Regions from separate parts of the Peribacillus sp. CSMR9 genome, predicted to be linked through region 1. Evidence: riboswitches for the same ligand, from Rfam matches in the RefSeq annotation. Region 1 holds a riboswitch; each other region holds the start of a gene.

What was found. Region 1 has a riboswitch for preQ1 ahead of N9I19_RS14800 (QueT transporter family protein). Riboswitches for the same ligand answer to the same signal wherever they lie in the genome.
Region 2: another riboswitch for preQ1. It lies ahead of N9I19_RS16520 (VUT family protein); the one in region 1 lies ahead of N9I19_RS14800 (QueT transporter family protein).
Region 3: another riboswitch for preQ1. It lies ahead of queC (7-cyano-7-deazaguanine synthase QueC); the one in region 1 lies ahead of N9I19_RS14800 (QueT transporter family protein).

Annotation. Positions count from the first base shown of each region.
Region 1 covers NZ_JAOPHO010000032.1:6,174-10,430, reverse strand. The annotation lists gene N9I19_RS14815 (DUF3892 domain-containing protein) at 249-545, shown strand; gene N9I19_RS14810 (hypothetical protein) at 631-1,443, opposite strand; gene N9I19_RS14805 (YbaK/EbsC family protein) at 1,659-2,180, opposite strand; PreQ1 riboswitch class I at 2,340-2,384, shown strand; gene N9I19_RS14800 (QueT transporter family protein) at 2,391-2,876, shown strand; gene N9I19_RS14795 (TVP38/TMEM64 family protein) at 2,998-3,654, shown strand; gene N9I19_RS14790 (PAS domain-containing sensor histidine kinase) at 3,770-4,257, shown strand, end outside.
Region 2 covers NZ_JAOPHO010000040.1:13,417-17,673, reverse strand. The annotation lists gene N9I19_RS16535 (HD domain-containing protein) at 1-232, shown strand, start outside; gene N9I19_RS16530 (SRPBCC family protein) at 512-952, opposite strand; gene N9I19_RS16525 (SRPBCC family protein) at 1,001-1,474, opposite strand; PreQ1 riboswitch class I at 1,892-1,934, shown strand; gene N9I19_RS16520 (VUT family protein) at 1,986-2,528, shown strand; gene N9I19_RS16515 (hypothetical protein) at 2,549-2,698, shown strand; gene N9I19_RS16510 (hypothetical protein) at 2,747-2,977, opposite strand; gene N9I19_RS16505 (PadR family transcriptional regulator) at 3,258-3,578, opposite strand; gene N9I19_RS16500 (alpha/beta hydrolase) at 3,887-4,257, shown strand, end outside.
Region 3 covers NZ_JAOPHO010000040.1:20,151-24,407, forward strand. The annotation lists gene queE (7-carboxy-7-deazaguanine synthase QueE) at 1-602, opposite strand, end outside; gene queD (6-carboxytetrahydropterin synthase QueD) at 595-1,065, opposite strand; gene queC (7-cyano-7-deazaguanine synthase QueC) at 1,065-1,730, opposite strand; PreQ1 riboswitch class I at 1,786-1,828, opposite strand; gene N9I19_RS16570 (methyl-accepting chemotaxis protein) at 2,015-3,694, shown strand; gene N9I19_RS16575 (hypothetical protein) at 4,186-4,257, shown strand, end outside.

The DNA of each region.
Region 1 (4,257 bases):
AGTGCTTTCCCCTTGTTTTACATTCATGATTCATATTCCTCCCTTAATTAAGTGGATATTTTTTTTACTACCACACATACAAGATGCAAGTGCCATGCCACTTCAAAAGGCCAAGACAACAGCATTCACTAAAAAAAAGTGCCGAAAAGTCGGCACTTCTGGACGAATTAACGGCTCGAGTCGGACGAAATCCGGTTTGTATATTGCAGACCAAATAGCTCACCCTATAAATAGGAGGTGTCTAAAACATGGACCAATTTGAAAAAGCCTATGAATCCTATAAACAGCAAGGAACACCGCAAGCAAACCAACTTGATTCAGCTGGAAAAGAAGAAATCATCGCCGTAAGGAAAAATGAAGAGGACAATATTATCGCCATCAAGACGGACTCCGGCCGCGAGCTCGACTACCCCACTGCCCTTTCGGAAGCCAAAGCAGGCAACCTGGCCAATGTTGACGTCTTTCATAAATATGGCCGTGACATATTGCGGAGTGAGCCCGATGGGATAAAAGAAAATAACCTGGATCAACTACCGGAGTTTTGAGTTTACGGGGAAACTGCCTGATATGGGCAGTTTTTTTCTGTCTGGATCTAAACGATAAAAAAGAACCAGCATGATAGCCGGATCCTTATTTTTCATACTGATAGGATTCAGAGATTTCGAGCAGTTGGCCGCAGGACTCGACAACCTCAATGATTTCCATCCACGACATGTCCAGACCCAGTTCATTAGCATGGGAAATCTTATCACGTAATTTCCGGATGGCACTTGCATCCTTTTTCCCTTTACTTTTTGAAGGGATTTGGAAGAAACACCTCAGTTGTTTATCCTTATGTATGATGTCGAATTTATCACTGATTTGCAGGCACTCTATTAAATTGATATCTTCATTTTTATCGATTCTCCTCCTATATAATTCGGTTGCTTTTTCTAAACGGTCTTCGCTGATCATTGGATGCCAGGTGCCATCGCCAAATCTATCCATGATGATATCGCTCATCCTCATTTCCAATAAGGTAATATATCCGAATATGAGCATCCTGATTGGAGGCTTTTGAAGGTCGGCATGGGTGATCAACTTTTTAATTAAATTATTCTCCAATACGAACACCCTTGTTTTATTCTTAAAAATATGGAGAAGCTGGATCAAAGGGGTTGAATCCGAAACCATTTCCCTTGGTGAAAAATTTCTTAAATATTCCGAAACGCTCCCTTCACCTAGTTCTTCCCTATCTATATATCCGATGATTTCTCCTTGATCTTGCACTGCCAATATATCAAAATTCTTTTTTTCCAGAGCTTTCTGGATATCCAGCGCCAGATCGTTTTTATGGCAAAACTCAAGCTCCTGGGCTATGCTCTTTACCGTGATATTTTCTTCATAAAGAGTTTTAAGACTAAGATAGCTGCTATTGCTTTTTCCATGGCTTCCAATTAACATCTTTCATCCTCCGCTTATGAACTTTCTGCACGTTTTACCAATCACGAACCGCTTTAAGAGCGATTGCCTCTTCAAAAGTTTTGGAGCAATCGCATTCGAACAAGTTTATAAGGCTTTAACCGCTAACTGAATAATAAAATGTCCATGTCATCAATAAATAAAGTCCACCCAAGTGGACTCAATCCCATTCATCTGGATCTTTTTGGCACCATAAATCAAATGCCATCAACAGCATTGCCTACCGCCGTTTCCTCATTCCCCTCTCCTTCCCAAGCCTTACAAACATCCACCCAACCCTTTGCTCCTGAATATTCAAATAATTCAGCGAGTGTAAGTTCTATTGCAGAGTTCGTACTGCCGCATGCCGGGAACAATGACTCAAAGCGCTTCATTGATACATCAAGAAAAACATCTAGATCGTTTGCAAGTCCAAATGGGCAAACTCCTCCGATGGCATGGCCTGTTTGTTCGAGCACTTCCTCAGGTGATAACATTCGTGCCTTGAATCCGAACACCTGACGAAATTTCTTATTATCCACTTTTGCGTCCCCTGCCGCTACAACCAAAATAGCATGTTCACCTTCCCCCCTAAAGGAAAGAGTCTTAGCGATCCGTGCTGGGATAACGCCGATGGTAACTGCTGCCTCAATCACCGTAGCACTCGATGTTTCGAACTCCATTACACCGCCTTCCCGGTCCCATTGTTTAAAATGGCTTTTGACACTCTCGATACACATATAATTTTCACTCCTTTGAAGTTCATACAAAAATAATATCATCCTTCATTACAATAAATCAAAATCCTTTTGGACTTCCCCTGCCTTATAAATACAACCATTCTTTACAAATTGACCAAACAAGCTTACATGAGATACTATTAATCTTCGGGCAAAAGCCTTAACGTGGTTCGTAACCATCCCACGATAAAAAACTAGGGAGAGAGTAAAATGAATGTTCGTACACTCGTGATAAACGGGTTATTGGCTGCCTTGTATGTGGCGGTCTCATTGGTGTTTAAACCAATTGCTTTTGAGATGTTCCAATTTCGTGTACCGGAAATGTTGAATCATCTGATTGTATTCAATAAAAAGTATATCTACGGTATCGTGGGCGGCGTCTTCATATCTAATCTGCTTTTTTCGCCGATGGTGCCATTTGATTTGATTTTCGGGGTAGGGCAATCCGTACTCGCCTTATTGCTTGTCATTTTTGTATCTCGGTTCATAAAAAGCATTAAAGGACGAATGATCGCCACGATTATCTTTTTCACATTCACAATGTTCTTAATTGCAATTGAACTGAACCTTGCCTTTGGCTTACCATTCTGGTTAAGCTGGATGACCACGGCTGTTGGTGAGTTCGTTGTCCTCTTGATTGGTGCGCCAATTATTTATGGAATGAACAAAAGAATTCAGTTTGAAAAGTGGCTATAAAGGAATCTTCGCGTCGTTAACCCACTATAATGTAAACAGAGCTGTCTGCATCATGCGACAGCTCTTTTTTCACCAATGAACTTGAAAATGATAAACTATTAGTCAGAATGGTGGTGACCCTTTGAAAAAAGTCCTGACTTTAACCGGTCTATTGGTAATGGCATTATTTATTTTTTCAAATGCAGAATTATTTACTTTGATTTGGAAAAGTGACTTGGATTCAGTTATTGGCATATTGATGGAAAACTTATTGCTTACATTTATTGTGACATTCGTATTGATGTTTGTCCAAAATTCATTTACAATCATCCCCTTAATATTGCTCCTGACTATCAATGTCACGATATTCGGATTCATATATGGCTACCTATGGAGTTGGTTTACAAGTGTTGTTGCGTCAGGGTTTATTTTTTATGCAGCAAGAAACTGGTTTCAGGAACTTCTTTTAAAGAAGATGGGCAAAAAGTGGCAAGAAACTGTTGTAGAGCATGGTTTCATGTACGTTTTTACCGGCAGGATTTTCCCGCTTATCCCAACAAGTTTAATTAACTTGGCAGCTGGAGTCAGCACCGTCACTTTCAAGGATTTTTTATTTGCGACGGCACTAGGCAACCTTATATACTTTTTCTTCCTATCTCTAATCCCATATGGACTCCTATCCGTTGAAATGAACCAATATACGCTAGCTGCACTTGCACTCCTTTTCTTACTATTTTTCATTATCTATAAGCGTGCAAAAAAGAAAAAGAAATTATCCTTATTCAGAAAAAACAGGTGACCGCATTGGCCCCTGTTTTTTTATTTAGGATTCTGCATATATTTTTTTCCGATAGTTTGTTAAAATGTGTATGTAATTTTACCTTTGAAATGTCTTAAAATCAGGGAGAATCTCCATGTCCAAACGCTCCATTTTAGCAATTTATATCCTATCCGGGATTCTTACACTAGTCGTGTTCGACTATTTTTTAACTACAAATATCCATAACAAAGAGTTCTTCATTCAACTTCAAAGAGCGGAAGGAATTTTTTTCCTTTTATCTATAGGCTTGATCTTATACCTTTACTTAGCTAAAAGGGAAGAATTCAAACAATTAAAAGAAGCGGAACAACGTCGGCGTACCCTCATCAATTCAATGGTGGATTTCGTTAACTTCAAGGATGGTGATGGCCGATGGCTTGAATCCAATGCCTTCGGGCTGCAATTATTTCAATTGGAGCATGTAGACTATAAAGGAAAAAAAGACAGCGAACTCGCAGAATACTCCGAATTTTATAAAGAGGCGTTGATATACTGTGAAGGTTCCGATGAAGAAACGTGGGTAAAAGGGGAAATCACAAGATGTGAGGAAATCATCCCTCTTCCCGACGGCAATCACAAGAC
Region 2 (4,257 bases), on a different contig from region 1:
CGATGAAGTGCAAAATCTGTTAAAAAGGATCCATTGTAACGTGAAGGTGAAAGAAGATCAATTGGACTATGATTTACATCGGAAAAATAAAGTGCGCCTGATGGATCCTTCCATTATTCAAGGAACCCAAGTGGTGAGAGCATCCAGTTTATCCGAAAAAGTGAAGAACATGGGAATTGAAGCCTATGAAAAAGCTTCGAAGGGCATGTATCTAAAGGTGATTTCCTATTGAATTTCGCGTCAAACCAAACAGAAAGTGAAAAACTCACGGAATCCATCCTTGAGTTTTTTTCGGAAACATTACCCGTAAATTTATATAGACTATCGACCACTTGTAAGCCGCTTTCTTTTAACTTGATATTCGAGTGGTGGCATTTTATCGATATTCGAACACCATTAAATCGTAAAGGCTTAACAGGTACAACATAGTTAAATATTGTCAGTGTTATTGTTCTGGCAGGCGGCATGCCCAACTGCCGGTTTTGGAGATCTTTTTCGCTGAACCAGCACCTTAAAAAATTAATGACGCTCTCAAATTAGTAACACCACTTTCTAAATAACCCTTTAAACAGGTTAAAGTATATACCCACCCCTCTTTTTGTCCTATCATTTTTTTTATTATTTCAGGGACGTCTTCCTTCAAACCGGATTCGTTTACTTCAATAATTGAACTTGTATTATCCAGCTCTTTTAATATAATTGTTACGACCGTTTCTTGGGCGTTGCCTCCCCACGAATACTCGATTTTCCTATTTTCCTCGACTTCTAATACATGTATAACCACTTCAGCATCGTATTCGTTATATCTCAATGTAAGCGTCCTGCCTTGCTCCCATCTTTCAGAACTCGATGAGAACCAAAAATTCCCGATTTTTTCAGGGTTTACTATGGCTTCAAACACCTTATTAGTTGGCTTGCCTATTTTAAATTTCGTAGTTATTTGAGTATCCATACTATATCAGCTCTCTTTCGATATGTTTAAATAAGTTCCCACTAACACCTAATTAACCCGATCTACATATATTGGCGGCAAGGTCCGTCCAGTTTCAAGCAAGCTCTTCAGGTTACATAGAATAGCTGGCCATCCATTATTTATGCCCTTAAAGGTATTGTCACCATATACGAAATCGGTCTCCAATAGCTCTTCATGCGTAAGTGTTAACTTCACAGTAGATTCATCTATTGGCTGCAGTTGAAAAGTGACCCGAGTAGGATCCTCGCGGGGTGTTTCGTCTCCTGTCGTGTTCCATGTAAAAGAGAGCAGTTGCAGCGGCTCACACTTAAGTACATTTCCATGATCAGTGATTCGTCCATCTTCCAGCAAATATGTAACGGCTGCGCCTTCTTGAAAGGATGACTTGATTTGACATCCAAAGTGATATTTTTTTGTGAATTCGCCACTCGTTAGGGCTTCCCAAAGCTTCTCTGGTGTGGTTGCGATATAAATAGGATAGACAAACGTTGGTTTTTTCATTATTCTTTTTCCTCCTCGCGTTTATCTTCTAGCATTCCTTATCAAGTCCGTGCCAAATAAAAACAATAAGGGTTGCAATATCAAAATCATATCATAGCTCTATCAATGATTGTCTGCTTTTTATATCCAGCCGGCCAAGCAGTTTTCTGCGACAGGAATCGGCAAAAGTCTTAAAAACCCTTTGGCATCAAAGGAACATTTGCTAAGTGTTAAGCTTTGGCAAAGCGGATATTGGCTTATCGAGTCTGCAAATGAAATCCGTGGATTCGCACCATTCCCAGTGACTAAAACGAAATCAAGAAGGCGATTATTGAAAGGATATAAGCTTGAATACATTTAGGATCAGGCCATATGGAAACTTCTTGATTTCCAACCGTTTTCAAGCTACGATAAATAAGGAAATGATAATCCGCTCCGGCGGAAGAGGTTCTAGCTACCCTCTCAAAAAAACTAAGGGGAACAGTGCTCTTTCTTAGGGTGCTGTTTTTTCTGTATAAGGAGAATGAATTAAATGTTAAGAATTCTATTTTATTTAGTATCCATCGTCACGGCGAATGTGGTTACAGCAGCTTTTGATCCATTACATTTGGGCATGTTCATCATTCCGATGGGTACATTGCTCATCGGAGGAACCTTCATCTTTCGAGATCTGGTCCAGAATAAATTCGGCCGTGCGAAAACCTATATGTGTATAGTTACCGCACTTATTTTATCTGCATGTGTTTCATTTTTATTAGGAGATACGTTATTGATTGTATTTGCTTCCGCATTATCGTTCGTGGTGGCAGAAACAGCGGATACGGAAATTTATACCCGGTTAAAGCTCCCGATGAGTTGGAGGGTGTTTTACAGCGGGATCGTTGGAGGGTTTTTCGATTCTGTGATATTTGTCGTGATTGGCCTAAGTCCACTAGGTGCCAATATATTGCCATGGGAAGCCGTACCCGCTGCGATTATCGGCCAAATCATCGTTAAAACAGTCATTCAGTCAATCGGTGCCGTACTGTTGGGACGAATCAACGTAAGACTGGAAAAGCGCGTAGTCTCCGGTTGAATTCTAGGAGGGATGCACCGATGGATGGAACCAAAAAGGAAGAAGATAAATGCTATTGCCTCGAGGCCTTTCGCGAAAAATATGGTCCGCATGTCCAGGGGGAATGTATGAAGCTCTCCTGCGCCAATTATCGGAAACATAAAGGAATAGACAAAAAAGGGCCAAATTAGGTCCTTTTTTTGCGTGACTGGAGTAACCCACGAGTAAACAGCGCGAAATCAAGAGTGTAGCATGAATTCACGAGTAAACGGGCGAAACTCACGAGTAAATGTGCGAAACTCACGAGTAAACGTGCGGAATTCACGAGTAAATAGTCCAAACTCACGAGTAAACGTGCAAAACTCACGAGTAAATGTGCGAAACTCACGAGTAAATGTGCGAAACTCACGAGTAAATAAGCCGAACCCACGAATAAACAGCGCGAAATCAAGAGTGTAGCATAAATTCATGAGTAAACGTGCGGAATTCACGAGTAAATGTGCAAAATTCACAAGTAAATGTGCGGAATTCACGAGTAAACGTGCGGAATTCACGAGTAAATGTGCGAAACCAGGAGTGTAGCATGAATTCACGAGTAAACGTGCGAAACTCACGAGTAAATAGTCCAAACTCACGAGTAAATGTGTGAAACTCACGAGTAAATAAGCCAAATTCACGAGTAAATAGCAAAAAAATCTTCCTGGACGTTTTAATAATGGGTGCAGGAAGTTTTTTATCTTGTTTTTTAGGTCAGAATTGCTCTGCGCTTTTCTGAACTAATTTTTCCAGGAAGAAGAAGCATTTCCGTTTCCGTTCAAGTTCGGTTTGCCCGGTTTCTGTGACATGATAATATTTCCTGCGACCTGACTCAGACTCTTTCCAATGGCCTTTTATGAATTTTTTGGTTTCTAACCGTTTAAGGGCTGGGTAGAGGGTGCCTTCACTGATTTCGTATTGCCCCTCGCTCATTTGCTTAAGAATCTTCGTCATTTCATAGCCATACAGCTCTTTTTGTGAAAGAAGTGAAAGCAAAAGGAGGTCAATGCTTCCCTTCATTAATTCTTTATCCAATACAATCTCCTCCTTTTTCATTTTTAAAGTGTAATACCTTGTACATCGTATTACAAGGTGCATTTTACTTTTCTTAAAAAAAATGGTTAAATGACGATTGCTAAATAAAATCAATCATAGTAAAATGTGCTTCGGAACGGATGAGTTGTAAAGAGTGTGGTAAGGATAATAAATACATGATTTAACTGTTTGAATGAAAATACGGAATAGGATAGAAGAAATCCCACTCAAGGGGTATTAATTGATTTTTTTTTAAAAATCATTTAGATTCTATTTATCAACAAGAGCAGAAAGAAGGTCCTAGATAGATGAAAGTGAAAGCACCTGAGTCATTCACATACAGAGGTGGAAAAAGAGCTGTTCTTTTACTTCACGGGTTTACCGGAAGTACAGGAGACATGAAGAAATTAGGGAAATACCTGAATGATCGCGACTATACTTGCCACGGACCCCTTTATAGTGGGCATGGCGTATCAGCCGAGGAACTTGCTAAAACAAGTCCAAAGGAATGGTGGAAAGATGTAGTGGAAGGTTATCAATTCCTTAAAGATGAAGGCTACGAGGAAATTGCTGTTGCAGGAATTTCTTTAGGAGGATTGTTCTCATTAAAAGTAGGAATTGAACTTCCTGTAACAGGGGTAGTTGCAATGTGTGCACCGACACAAGGGAAAAGTAGCGA
Region 3 (4,257 bases), on a different contig from region 1:
AATTGACGATCATCCGCCGTACTGCTGTCGTCATTGCCGACCTGCAGATAAAAAGGAATATCGGGGTAGCGGCCATGTACATTTTTAGCATATTGATAATCCTCTTCGTTAAAGACGACTATCTTCAATGAGACATGGTTTTCAGGGTTTCGATTGGCAATGTTCGATATGATTTGGTCGAGCACCGTAAAGTCCGTGTTCATTTTTGAACTCGGCGGCTTAGGAGAAATAGTCAATTCATCAATATCGAGAAACCAATCCTGCCATCTGCTCCCTTGTGTTTCGACACCTATTTTCATTTTATTTTCATGTAGGATCGCTACCAGGCTGTTTAAGTTTTTCAGCAGTGCCGGGTTTCCGCCTGATATCGTCACGAAGGAAAAACCGGCACCCCCAATCCGCTTCAGCTCATCCCATATTTCCTCGGCAGTCATTTGGACGGTATCTTCCTTACCGGTGCCATCCCAAGTAAATGCGGAATCACACCAGGCACATGAATAATCGCAGCCAGCCGTCCGAACGAACATGGTTTTTTGGCCAATGACCATTCCCTCACCTTGGATGGTCGGTCCGAAGATTTCCATAACCGGGAGTTTACTCACTTTCCATCCACTCCCGTCTGGCTTCGGCATAGCTTGTCGGCGTTTCGTATAGTCGAACGAATTCGACCCTAGCACCCTCATATTCCTTTAATGAAAGGGCTTCGGCCATTTTTTCATAAATCCAGACAACCATATTTTCAGCCGTAGTGTTCATGAGCGGCAAGGTTTCATTCAAATAACGATGATCAAGGTGGATTTCGATTTCATTTTTCCATATATCCTTGATGTCCCCGAAATCTATCATCAAACCGCGTGAATCCGTATACCCGCTCAATCCGAAAATGACCTTATACGTATGGCCATGCAAGTTCTTGCATTTTCCTTCATAGTCATGTAGATGGTGTGCTGCGTCAAAGGTAAATTCCTTACTGACCATGACCCTTTTAGTTGTATATTTCAATTGGCTGCGCTGAATATCTTGATCTATTTTTTGGAGTTTATCTACTATAGTAAAACCGTACATCACGAAAGCACCTTCCGTCTGCTTACATAGTCATCCAATCCTTTTTTCCGCAACTTACATGCCGGACAATCTCCACAGCCGTCTGATATGATTCCGTTATAGCAAGTCAGGGTCTTTTCGCGGACAAAGTCGAACGCGCCAAGCTGATCGGCAAGCTCCCATGTTTCCTCTTTATTAAGCCACATAAGCGGCGTATCAATCACGAATGACTGGTCCATCGACAAGTTCAAGGTCACATTCAACGATTTAATGAATACATCCCGGCAGTCCGGATATCCGCTGAAATCCGTTTCACAGACACCGGTTACAATATGTTTAGCGCCAATCTGACTGGCCAACACTCCGGCAAACGATAGGAACAGTAAATTCCGCCCTGGTACGAACGTCGACGGCAATTCCCCGTCTTCCCCGTCCTCCACTGCAATGTCACTTCTCGTCAAAGCATTCGGTGCCAGTTGGTTCAGCAGTGACATGTCAAGGATATGATGGTTCACGCCCAATTCCTTGGCAATCTCTTGAGCGCATTCGATTTCCAAGCTGTGCCGCTGATTATAATCAAACGTCACCGCTTCCACTTCCTCATATCTCTCCATCGCCCAGAACAGGCACGTCGTACTGTCCTGACCTCCGCTAAACACAACCACTGCCTTTTCTTTCTTCTTCATTTCTATAAAACTCCTTTTTACGGAAAAAAACAGCACCCTAAGAAAAGAGCACTGTTTCTCCTTAGTTTTTTTGAGAGGGTAGCTAGAACCTCTTCCGCCATAACGCGGAATATTATATTTTTCCAAGTCAATAGTAACTTGAAAACGAGAAGAAATCAAGATGTTTGGATTATGGAAAATCACACCTAACGGAAAACTTGGTTATCTTCTCATCTGCTTAAATAACCCATTATTTATCCGATAAAAAAAGAGTGAATAAAATACCGATAAAGGGGTTCATTAATTTGAAAAGTATTAAAGGAAAGATATTGGCAGCATTTTCACTCATCATATCTTTGTGTATCATCTTAGGAGCATTTAATATTTATAGCAGCAATAAGTCACTTGTACATTCCAAAGATATTATTAGCCAAAAATTGCCGATTCTAATTGATGAAGAACAACTACTCAATAATGTTGCACAAAGAAGCGCACTCGCAAGAGGCTATATTCTATTTGGCGACGAAAGTAATAAAGAGAAGTTCTTAAAATATACCGAAGAAAGCAAAGTCATTCAGGAGGATCTTTTAGCCTTAAGTGATTCTGAAAAAACGAAGGAATTGATTGAGAAAAGCGTGGATTGGAGAACGATTATTATAGACCGCGTATTTACACAATATGATCAAGGAAATGAAGAACGTGCTATAGAAATACTAAAGGATGAAGTTGCACCAATAAGCAATGAATTGATGGATGGGTTTAGAGAGCTAGCTTCCGAACGCGAAAAAACGATTGTCGCTTCAGGTGAAACCGTCATCGCAAGCGGGAAATCGGTTAAGTCTACAAGTATCATCATATCCATTGCGGCAGTCCTTATCGGCCTTGTGCTTGCACTTGTGACTGCAAACCTCATTACCACCCCCCTCTTTAAAGTCAGGGACAGGATGAAAATGGTTGCTGACGGAAAACTGAATCATGAGCCCCTGGAGCAAAAGTCAAATGATGAAATGGGTGAATTAACGGTATCCGCCAACCAAATGCAGAAAAACCTTCGTGATACGATCGAAAAAATGCTGGTTGTATCCGAATCCGTTTCCAACCAAAGCGAGGATCTGACTCAATCAGCAAATGAAGTGCAACAGGGCAGCAAACAGATTGCGACTACCATGTACGAACTTTCGGAAGGCTCGGACTCACAAGCCAACCGGGCAGCTGAAATGGTCCGCATGATGGATGATTTCACCGGCAAGATCGAGCAGGCCCATCTTGAAGGAATGGAAGTATCTCAAAGTTCGACCGAGATCCTATCCTTGACCAAGGAGGGCACCACTTTAATGCGCAGTTCGGTCCAACAAATGCAAATGATTGACGGAATTGTCAAAAATGCCGTCGGGCAAGTGAAAAGGCTCGATTCTCAATCACAGGAAATCTCACAGCTTGTGCAGGTCATCAAAGATATATCCAATCAAACCAACCTATTGGCGCTGAATGCAGCCATAGAAGCTGCACGCGCTGGTGAACATGGCAAGGGCTTCGCCGTCGTTGCAGCTGAAGTGCGGAAACTCGCTGAAGGGGTCACACAATCCGTTGGGGATATCACCGATATTGTCACCGCTATTCAAACAGATTCAAAAACGGTCGTCCACTCCCTGGAAGATGGTTATACACAGGTGGATGAAGGCACGAAACAGATTACGCTCACCGGCCAAACCTTTGAAACAATCAATCACTCTGTCGGGAATATGGGAATGAAAATACAGCATATTACAGCTGAATTGAACTATATCTCCAAAAATAGTAAAGAAATCAATCAGGCCATCGAAGATATCGCAGCCGTTACTGAAGAGTCCGCGGCAGGAATCGAACAAGTTTCTGCCTCCGCTCAACAATCCAGCTCTTCGATGGATGAAGTCACGAATCATGCATGTGAACTCGCATCTTCCGCTGAACTGCTAACCGAACAGGTCAAGAAATTCCAATTATGATACTAGAAAATTTCCCGTCACTTGAACGCGGGAAATTTTCTTTTTCTCCCCTTCATGGTGATTGTTTTGTTTTCGTGTATTTGGGGTATAAAAGACTATACGCATTAATAATCATGAAAAGTTAATAATCATGAAAAGAAAAATCTATCAAAAGGGTTGGAAGTGAATATTTTCTTTTGTTTTCAGAATATTTAGTGTATAATGAATTTATTAGGAATATTCTTACTGAAATACTTCTCACTTCCAATACCCACTTACTGGAAATCACCAGTACAAGAACTCACTTAATCCAGCATTTCATTTCAACCCAATGCACGGGCCCTTATACTCAGTAAGGTTCATTGCACGCTTTCTTGCAAACCAAACAATTCACAACTTTTTTCACACAAAAAGCATAAATTTCACTCCAAAATTGTAAAAAAAGGTTAAATTTCACCAATAATGTGTTACTATTAAACCAAGACCTTTTAACCCCAAAAGGAGGAATTCATATGAAACGTTTTTTCAAATTCATAGCAGATTTTAACGAAAGAAAAGCACTAGATCGGAAAAACAACAAATTC